Regions from separate parts of the Methylosinus sp. shoA genome, predicted to be linked through region 1. Evidence: predicted binding sites of a transcription regulator. Region 1 holds the regulator's gene; the other holds the start of a gene.
What was found. Region 1 encodes HrcA, which represses chaperone genes, less so after heat shock. Its sites were predicted from a motif close to GTTAGCACTCNCNNNNNGNGAGTGCTAAC; they were not measured.

Region 1 (4,659 bases):
GCGAGGTGCTGGAGGAGAAGCGCAATGATCAGGCATTCGTCGCCAATCTGCTGCTCAAATTGGCGCCGGCCATCGATCAGGAACTGACCGAGGACATGGAAGGGTTCCTGCGCTCGCTGGCGCGCCGGAACTGAGGCCGAGGCTCGCGGCGTCACGCCGCCGCGAGCACCACTTCCTTATATTCGGGGATCACGACCTCCGGCGCGCCGACGGCGCGCACCGACCCCTCGTCGATCCAGATGATCCGGTCGCAGAGGGTGGTGAGGAAGTCGAGATCGTGGGACACGACGAGGATCGTCCCGGTCTTGGCGAAATCGGCGATGAAGGCTTCGCATTTGGCCTGGAACACTTCGTCGCCGACCGACAGCGCCTCGTCGACGATGAGAATGTCGGCGTCGGCGTTGGCGCAGATGGCGAAGGCGACGCGCGCCAGCATGCCGCTCGAATAGAGCCGCATCGGCTGATCGAAGAAGGGCCCGATGTCGGCGAATTCGGCGATCGCCGGCAGGCGCTTCTCCACCTCCTTGCGCTTGAGCCCGAGAATGGCGCCGCCGATCATGGCGTTCTCGCGTCCCGTCAGCAGGCCGTCGAAGCCCGAGCCGAGCGCGAGGATCGGCGCCACCCGTCCCTTCACTTCGAAGAAGCCGCGGGTCGGGCGCGTGATGCCGCAGAGGATCTGCAGCAGCGTCGTCTTGCCCGCGCCATTGCGGCCGATGATGCCGACCTTCTCGCCCTTGCCGATGGAAAAGCCGATGTCGTGGAGCACCCAATGCTCCTTGTAGAACTTCCGCCACAGGCCGAACAGCACTTGCTTGAGCTGGTCGTTGCGGTGAAGATAGAGCTGGAAGGCCTTGCCGACGCCTTCGCAGCGGATGATGGTCTCAGATGACATCGACGATCACCGATTTGTAGCGCATGAAGAACTGGTAGCCGAAGATGAACACGCCATAGGAGACGACGACCAGCGCGATATAAGCGAGAGGATGGGGCAGCACTCCGTCGAGCGCGGCGCCGCGCAGCATCTCGATGTAATCTCCAACGAGGTTGAAGCGCAGCCAGAAGGAGAAATTGGGCGGCATCTGCGCGAGCCGATAGAAGATCGGCGTCGCGAACATCAGCACGGGCACGACCGACACCATGATGTAGGCGACGTCGCGCGTGAAGGCGCCGAGCGCCATCAGGAACCAGACGACGCCCATCATGAAGCAGGCGAAAGGCAGCACCAGCAGCGGCGTGAACAGGACCGTCCAGGGCAGCTCATGCGCCGTGACGAGGCGGAACGCGACATAGACCGCGAAGCTCACGCCGCCATAGACGAAGGCGCGGATAGTCGCCACCCAGGCGATGGTCTCGCTCGGAAAGATCGACTTCTTGATGAAGGTCACATGCTCATGCAGCAGGCCCGGCGCCCGATAGGCCAGCTCGCTGAACAGGTTGAAGACGATGAGCCCGATGAAGATGCCGGCCGCGTAGCCCGTCGTGCTCATGCCCTCGGAGAGCTGGGGCGCGGTGATGGAGAACAGCACCGTGTAGGTGAGCAGCATGATGAGCGGAGAGAGCACCGCCCACAGCGGCCCGAGCGCAGAGCCGCGGAATCGCACGGTGAGCTCCCGGCGCACCACGGCGCGGATCAGCTCCCGATGATGCCAGGCGCGCTCGAAGGGGGCGACGACGGCCGAAAGGGAGGTCGGGGCGAGCGGCTGCAGGTCGGAGCTCCTTTGCGAAAGGTGGTTGCGCCGAAGCCGCATAGACCAGTTCGCGGCGGTTCGTGTCAACGGTCGCCGACACGCAGGGCGGACAGGAGGCTTGACCCGCGCCGCCGAGGCGCCATTCTCTCGTCATGATCCGCGTGGGCCATCCTCTCGCGCCGCCGCCGGCGGGAACCAGCGGCTTCGCCAATCTCGGCGCCCGCCCGCGCGAGATTTTCCGCCAGATCGTCGATACTTATCTCGCGAGCGGCGATCCGGTCGGCTCGCGCCAGCTCTCGCGCCTGCTGCCGATGACGCTGTCTCCGGCCTCGGTCCGCAATGTGATGCAGGATCTCGAGGAATTGGGTCTCGTCTATGCTCCCCACACGAGCGCCGGCCGCATGCCGACCGAGCTCGGCTTGCGCTTCTTCGTCGATTCGCTGCTGCAGATCGGCGATATGGAGGAGAGCGAGCGCGCGCAGATCGAGGCTCAGGTCGAGGCCGCCTCCAAGGACCACGACCTCGAGGGCGTGCTGGCGGAGGCGACCAGCCTGCTCTCGGGGCTGACGCGGGGCGCCGCCGTGGTCGTCACCAGCAAGGACAATGCGCGGCTGAAGCAGATCGAGTTCGTGCGCCTCGAGCCGGAGCGGGCGCTCGCCATTCTCGTCGGCGAAGACGGATCGGTCGAGAATCGCGTGCTGCAGGTGCCGCGCGATCTGCCGGCCTCCTCGCTGGTGGAGGCGGCCAATTATCTCAACGCCCGCATCCGCGGGCGCACCCTCGCCGCGCTGCGCAGCGAGATCGAGGCGGCGCGCGAGGCGGCGCAGAGCGAGCTCGACGCGCTGACGGCGCGTCTCGTCGAGGCCGGGCTCGCGAGCTGGGGCGGAACCGGCGCCGAGCATCGCCAGCTCATCGTGCGCGGGCAGGCCAATCTGCTCGAGGATCTGACGGCCATGGCCGATCTCGAGCGCATCCGCCTGCTGTTCGCCGATCTCGAAACCAAGACCGAGGTCATCGACCTCTTGGAGCGGGCCGAGACGGGCGAAGGCGTGCGCATTTTCATCGGCTCGGAGAACAAGCTCTTTTCGCTCTCCGGCTCGTCGATGATCGCTGCGCCGCTGCACGACGGCAATAAGCGCATCGTCGGCGCGCTCGGCGTCATCGGCCCGACGCGGCTCAATTATGCGCGTATCGTGCCCATGGTGGATTACACGGCCAAGGTGGTGGCGCGGGTCGTCGCCGGCGGCGGCAAGTAGCGCGATGATCATCTCATGCGCCGCCGACTTCCGCGAAGCCGCGCGCAAAAAGCTGCCGCGCTTCCTGTTCGATTACATCGACGGCGGCGCCAATGAGGAGACGACGCTGCGCGCCAATGCCGAGGATCTGCGCGCCGTGCGCCTGCGCCAGCGCGTTCTGCGCAGCCTGTCCGAGGTCTCGCTCGGGACCGAGTTCTTCGGCCGTCCCGCCGATCTGCCGGTGATCCTCGCCCCGGTCGGCCTCGCCGGAATGGCGGCGCGGCGCGGCGAGGTCCAGTCCGCCGCGGCGGCCATGGCGAAGAACGTTCCGTTCACCCTCTCCACCGTGTCGATCTGTCCGCTCGAGGAGGTGGCGGCGGCCTGCCCGCGGCCGATCTGGTTCCAGCTCTATGTCTTGAAAGACCGCGGCTTCATGCGGCACATGCTGGAACGGGCGCGCGCCGCCGGGGTCGAGACGCTCGTCTTCACCGTCGATCTCCCGGTGCACGGCTCGCGCTATCGCGACGCCCATTCGGGCCTCTCCGGCCCCTTCGTGCGCACGCGCCGGCTGCTGCAGGCGGCCGGGCGGCCCGGCTGGGCCATGGACGTCGGCCTCATGGGGCGCCCGCACGATCTCGGCAACATCTCCAAATATCTCGGCAAGCGCACCGGCCTCCTCGATTATATCGGCTGGCTCGGCCGCAACATCGATCCGACCATCGGCTGGCGGGACATCGAATGGGTCCGCGAATTCTGGACCGGCCCGATGATCCTCAAGGGCATATTGGACGTCGAGGACGCGCGCGACGCCGTCCGCTTCGGCGCGGATGGAATCGTCGCCTCCAATCACGGCGGCCGCCAGCTCGACGGCGCGCTGTCGACGGCCGAGGCCTTGCCGCCGATCGCCGACGCCGTGGGAGGCGAGCTCACCATCCTCGCCGATTCGGGCGTGCGCTCCGGGCTCGATGTCGTGCGCATGCTGGCGCTCGGCGCCGAGGGGGTGATGCTCGGGCGCGCCGCGGCTTTCGCGCTCGCCGCGGGCGGGCGCGGCGGCGTCGAGACGATGCTCGACCTCCTCGCCAAAGAGATGCGCACCGCGATGATCCTCACGGGCGTGTCCTCGATCGCCGCGATCGACCGCTCGATCCTCTCCTGAGTCGATCCGTTCCGCCGAATCGGCGCGACGCGCGCTCCACGCTTTTTTCGAAAAGCATTCGCCGTTGTTTGCATCCTGTTTACCTTCCCGCGACATTCTCCGGGGGACGGTAATTGTGAAGCTCTGGATTGGAAAACAAAAAATAACGCGTCAAAAAAGCGCCAAATTGCGAATTCATTCTACCTATCATGCCGTGTCCGCGAGTGTGTGGCGGATCTCGCGCGACGATTCTCCAGTCCTTCGATGCAAAAAGAGCGTCGAAACAGCGTGCGTTACGGACAAAGCTCCGAAAGTGGGGGTGAATGACTCAGACGACCGGCGACAACAATGATCTCTATACCGAAAGCCGCCGCGCCTTTTCCCGCAAGATCGTCTTCTCGGCTGTTCTCCTTGCCGGCGCCGCAGTCTCCGGCGCGCTGATCTGTCTCGGAGACGGCGAGGAAGCCGTCGAGGCCGGTCGGGCCGCCGCCCGTTCGGACGTCAATCCATTCGGCGCCTTGGTCGTCGACCTGCGCGCGCGGATAACGGCCGCGGTCGAAGTCGCTTCGGTCGCGCCGCCCGAGGCGCGTCGCCTCCGAGC
Region 2 (4,659 bases), 900 kb from region 1:
ACATCTTCACGGACAAGAACGCCGCCTTCGACAAGCTCGCGCGCGCCGTCGCCGCTTTCGAGAGCTCGCCGCGCTTTCATCCTTTCTCGTCGAAGTTCGACGCTTTCCTGCGCGGCGAGGAGAGATTGTCGAAACAGGAGGCGCGCGGCTTCGAGCTGTTCAAGGACGAGAAGAAAGGCAATTGCCTCGCGTGCCACATGGGCAAGGAGGAGTCGCGCAATCCGGAGGATTGGCTCTTCACCGACTTCTCCTATGACGCGCTCGGCGCGCCCCGCAACGCCGAGATTCCCGACAACAAGGAGCCGGCCTATGTCGATCTCGGCGTCTGCAAGCGCGAGAAGCTCGCCGAGATCGCGCCGAACGGCTACGACATCGACGGGCTGTGCGGCCAGTTCAAGGCGCCGACCTTGCGCAATATCGCCCTCACGGGCCCCTATCTGCACAATGGCGTCTTCACGAGTCTGCGCGATGTGGTCGCCTTCTATGCGACGCGCGACACCAATCCCGAGCGCTGGTATCCGAAGGCGCGCGGCAAGGTCGCGAAATATGACGATCTGCCGAAGGCGCATCACGAAAATGTGAATGTGAAAGAGGTCCCTTATGATCGCAAGCCGGGCCAGAAGCCGCGTCTCGACGACGCGGAGATCGACGCCGTCGTCGCCTTTCTGCAGACGCTGACCGACCGCCCGCCGGCGCGGGCGAGCAGCCGATAGGCTCGCCTCCGGCGCTCGCGCCCTATCTAAGCCGCACGCCGGCGCCGGGTTCGGCGCTCGCGTCCATGCTGCGAAGGAGGAGCGAGATGGGCATCTTCAATTTCTGGAACCACGCCAAGAGCGGCGAGCCGATCGCCAAGGACGCGCCCGCGCCCAAGGGCGCGACCGAGAACGCCGCGGCCCCGCCCGAGGAATTGAAGAAGGAGATCGAGAAGCAGGGGCTCGACGCCTCGAAGATCGAGATCAAGGTCGAGGGCGATAAAGTCAAGCTCGGCGGGAAGGCGGCCTCGACCAGCGACGCCGAGAAGATCGTGCTCGCCGTCGGCAACACCAAGGGCGTCTCGCAGGTCGAGAGCAATATTTCGGTCGGTAAGACCGAAACCGAATCTCTCTTCTACAAGGTTCGGCGCGGCGACACTCTGTGGAAGATCGCAGAAGCGCAATACGGCGCCGGCAAGGGCGGCAAATATGAGGAGATCTTCGCCGCCAACAAACCGCTCCTCTCCGATCCGGACAAGATCTACCCCGGCCAGGTCCTCCGCATTCCCAAGATCGGCGGCGAGGCCCAAGCGCATCGCTGAATGGGGCGCCGAGGCGGCGACCGCAGACGCCGGCCACTGGCGCGACAAAGCGCCGCTATTTAAATTTCAACTTATCGATCAATAGCTTGTGCGACGCTGTGCGGAAGTTCGCGTCCCCCGCCTTGACAAGACGGGGGGCGCGTTCCTATGTCTCCGCCAGCCTGTTGGCACTCGCTGCGGGCGAGTGCTAATCGGCTTTTTACGCAATCCTATCGCCCGCGCGTCGCGACGTGCGGGCTCGAAATGAAGGAAGACCACATGGCGTTCCGTCCCCTCCACGACCGGGTCGTGGTCAAGCGCCTCGAGAGCGAGGACAAGACCAAAGGCGGCATCATCATTCCCGACACCGCCAAGGAAAAGCCCGCCGAGGGCAAGGTCATCGCCGTCGGTCCCGGCGCGCGCGACGAGAGCGGCAAGCTCGTCGTCCTCGACGTGAAGGAAGGCGATCGCGTTCTGTTCGGCAAATGGTCCGGCACCGAAGTGAAGATCGACGGGGAAGATCTCCTCATCATGAAGGAAAGCGACATTCTGGGCGTGATCGCCTGAGCCGGCCGGCCCGCAATCAAATCTCTCTCCAACGGAGCTGAACGACAATGGCAGCCAAGGATATCCGTTTCGCCTCCGACGCGCGCGACCGCATTCTGCGCGGCGTCGACATTCTCAACAATGCGGTGAAGGTCACCCTCGGCCCCAAGGGCCGCAACGTCGTCATCGAGAAGAGCTTCGGCGCTCCGCGCATCACCAAGGACGGCGTCACCGTCGCCAAGGAGATCGAGCTCGCCGACAAGTTCGAGAATCTCGGCGCGCAGCTCGTGCGCGAGGTCGCCTCCAAGCAGAACGACACCGCCGGCGACGGCACCACGACGGCGACCGTTCTCGCCGCGGCCATCGCCAAGGAAGGCGCCAAGGCCGTCGCGGCCGGCCTCAACCCGCAGGATCTGAAGCGCGGCATCGATCTCGCGGTCGAGGCGGTCGTCGCCGACCTCAAGAAGAACTCCAAGAAGGTCACCTCCAACGACGAGATCGCTCAGGTCGGCACCATCTCGGCCAATGGCGATTCCTTCATCGGGCAGGAGATCGCCAAGGCGGTGCAGAAAGTCGGCAACGAGGGCGTGATCACCGTGGAGGAGGCCAAGAGCCTCGATTCCGAAACGGTGATCGTCGAGGGCCTGCAGTTCGACCGCGGCTATCTCTCGCCCTATTTCATCACCAACGCGGAGCGTCTCGTCGCCGAGCTCGAGGACCCCTACATCCTCATCCACGAGAAGAAGCTGTCGACGCTGCAGCCGCTGCTGCCGATCCTCGAGGCCGTGGTGCAGACCGGCAAGCCGCTGCTCATCATCGCCGAGGACGTCGAGGGCGAGGCGCTGGCGACGCTCGTCGTCAATAAGCTGCGCGGCGGCCTGAAGATCGCGGCCGTGAAGGCGCCGGGCTTCGGCGATCGCCGCAAGGCCATGCTCGAGGACATCGCCATCCTGACGGGCGGCCAGGTCGTTTCCGAGGATCTCGGCATCAAGCTCGAGAACGTCACTCTCCCGCTGCTCGGCCGCGCCAAGCGCATCCGTATCGACAAGGAGAACACGACGATCATCGACGGCGCCGGCGAGAAGAAGGACATCGAGGCCCGCGTCGCCCAGATCAAGGCGCAGATCGAGGAGACCACCTCGGACTACGATCGCGAGAAGATGCAGGAACGTCTCGCCAAGCTCGCGGGCGGCGTCGCGGTGATCCGCGTCGGCGGCGCGACCGAGGTCGAGGTGAAGGAGAAGAAGGATCGCGTCGACGACGCGCTCAACGCCACCCGCGCCGCGGTGCAGGAAGGCATCTCGCCCGGCGGCGGCGTCGCCCTGCTGCGCGCGATCACCGCGCTGGCCGACGTCAAGGTCGCCAATTCCGACCAGAAGACCGGCGTGGAGATCGTCCGCAAGGCGATCCAGGCTCCGGCCCGCCAGATCGTCGACAACGCCGGCGCCGACGGCGCGGTCGTGGTCGGCAAGCTGCTCGAGTCGAAGGACTACGCCTATGGCTACGACGCGCAGAACGACCAGTATGGCGATCTCCTGAAGTTCGGCATCATCGATCCGACCAAGGTCGTGCGCACGGCCCTGCAGGACGCGGCTTCCGTCGCGGCGCTCATCGTCACCACCGAGGCGACGATCACCGAGCAGCCGAAGAAGGACAGCGGTCCTGCCCTGCCTCCGGGCGGCGGCATGGGCGGCATGGATTTCTGATCTGCCGCCACAGAAGGCTAGAAAGAGGCCCCGGAGCGATCCGGGGCCTTTTTCGTTGGTCATGTGCGCGTGGGCACAGCGGGGGAGACAGTCTCGCGCGAAATCGGCGTCGGGCGCGACGAGAGGACTTGGCCCGCCGCAGAGACTGCCGGCGCGCCGAACCAGGCGCGGCTCCGCCTTCGAGCGCGAAACAAAGCGCTCCCTTGTCTTCTCTCGCGGTAGTTTGCCCCACCGTGAGGAAGCGAAGCAGCCCGGAGCGCGTATCGGCTCCGGGCTGCGAGCGTCGCGCTCAGCGCGCGAACGCCGTGCGGAACGCGTCGAACAGCCCCGGCTCGTCGCCTTCGAAGAAGATGCCGCGCTCGCCACGAGTGTGACCGAACTCGTATTTGCCCGAGAAGACGAAGGTCCGCTGGGGGAAGGGATGGAACAGGAAATATCGGTAGTTGTTGATGTTGTCTATGCCGAAGGTGAAGGAGAGATGCTTGTTCCACTTATACGAGATCTTGGTGTCGACGACGAAGAAGCGGTCGAAGCTCTGATAGACGCCATGGGCGAGGTCATTGTTGTCGAGCGTCGTCCACATGCGGCCCTGAAAGCGCGCCGCTGCGGTCAGCGCCCAATGCTCGTCCGGCCGATAGGTGGCGGCGAGCGTCCAGCGCCAGTCGGGGACGTTCGGAACATTCTTGCCGGCGACCGACACATTCCACGGATAGGCGGCGGAAGGAACCCATCTGCTGTCCGCCAGAACGCGCGCGTCGAGATAGGTGAGGCTTCCCGAGAACTCCAGTCCTTTCAGCAGAACATTGTCCTTGCGGAAGGCGAGCTCGACGCCGCGGTTGCGGATCTTGTCGACATTGGAGTTCGCCGAAGCGAGAATGTTGGTCCCGGCGATATAGGTGCTCTGCGAGATGATCGCGTCGCGCACCTCCTCGTTGAAGAAGGAGACGCGCACATTGCCGTCCTCGCCGATCTTGCGGTCGATGGCGATCTCGCTCGACAGCGCGACCTCCGGCAGCAGGTTCGGATTGGGATTCACATTGAGGCCGGTCGAGGAGATCGTCGACAGATTATAGAGCTCCTTCGCCGTCGGGAAGCGATTGGCGAGGCCGATCGAGCCGGTGAGCGTCCAATCCG

Region 2: a site for HrcA is predicted at 1,458-1,486, ahead of groES (co-chaperone GroES). Genes of this name have one in related genera too.

What each region holds. Positions count from the first base shown of each region.
Region 1 is NZ_AP046091.1:677,143-681,801, reverse strand. Features, by position in the region: gene AC6IW9_RS03145 (hypothetical protein) at 1-134, shown strand, start outside; gene AC6IW9_RS03140 (ABC transporter ATP-binding protein) at 152-892, opposite strand; gene AC6IW9_RS03135 (ABC transporter permease) at 882-1,748, opposite strand; gene hrcA (heat-inducible transcriptional repressor HrcA) at 1,841-2,944, shown strand; gene lldD (FMN-dependent L-lactate dehydrogenase LldD) at 2,949-4,079, shown strand; gene AC6IW9_RS03120 (DUF2778 domain-containing protein) at 4,382-4,659, shown strand, end outside.
Region 2 is NZ_AP046091.1:4,527,136-4,531,794, reverse strand. Features, by position in the region: gene AC6IW9_RS21330 (cytochrome-c peroxidase) at 1-713, shown strand, start outside; gene lysM (peptidoglycan-binding protein LysM) at 800-1,294, shown strand; gene groES (co-chaperone GroES) at 1,553-1,840, shown strand; gene groL (chaperonin GroEL) at 1,888-3,525, shown strand; gene AC6IW9_RS21310 (TonB-dependent receptor) at 3,815-4,659, opposite strand, start outside.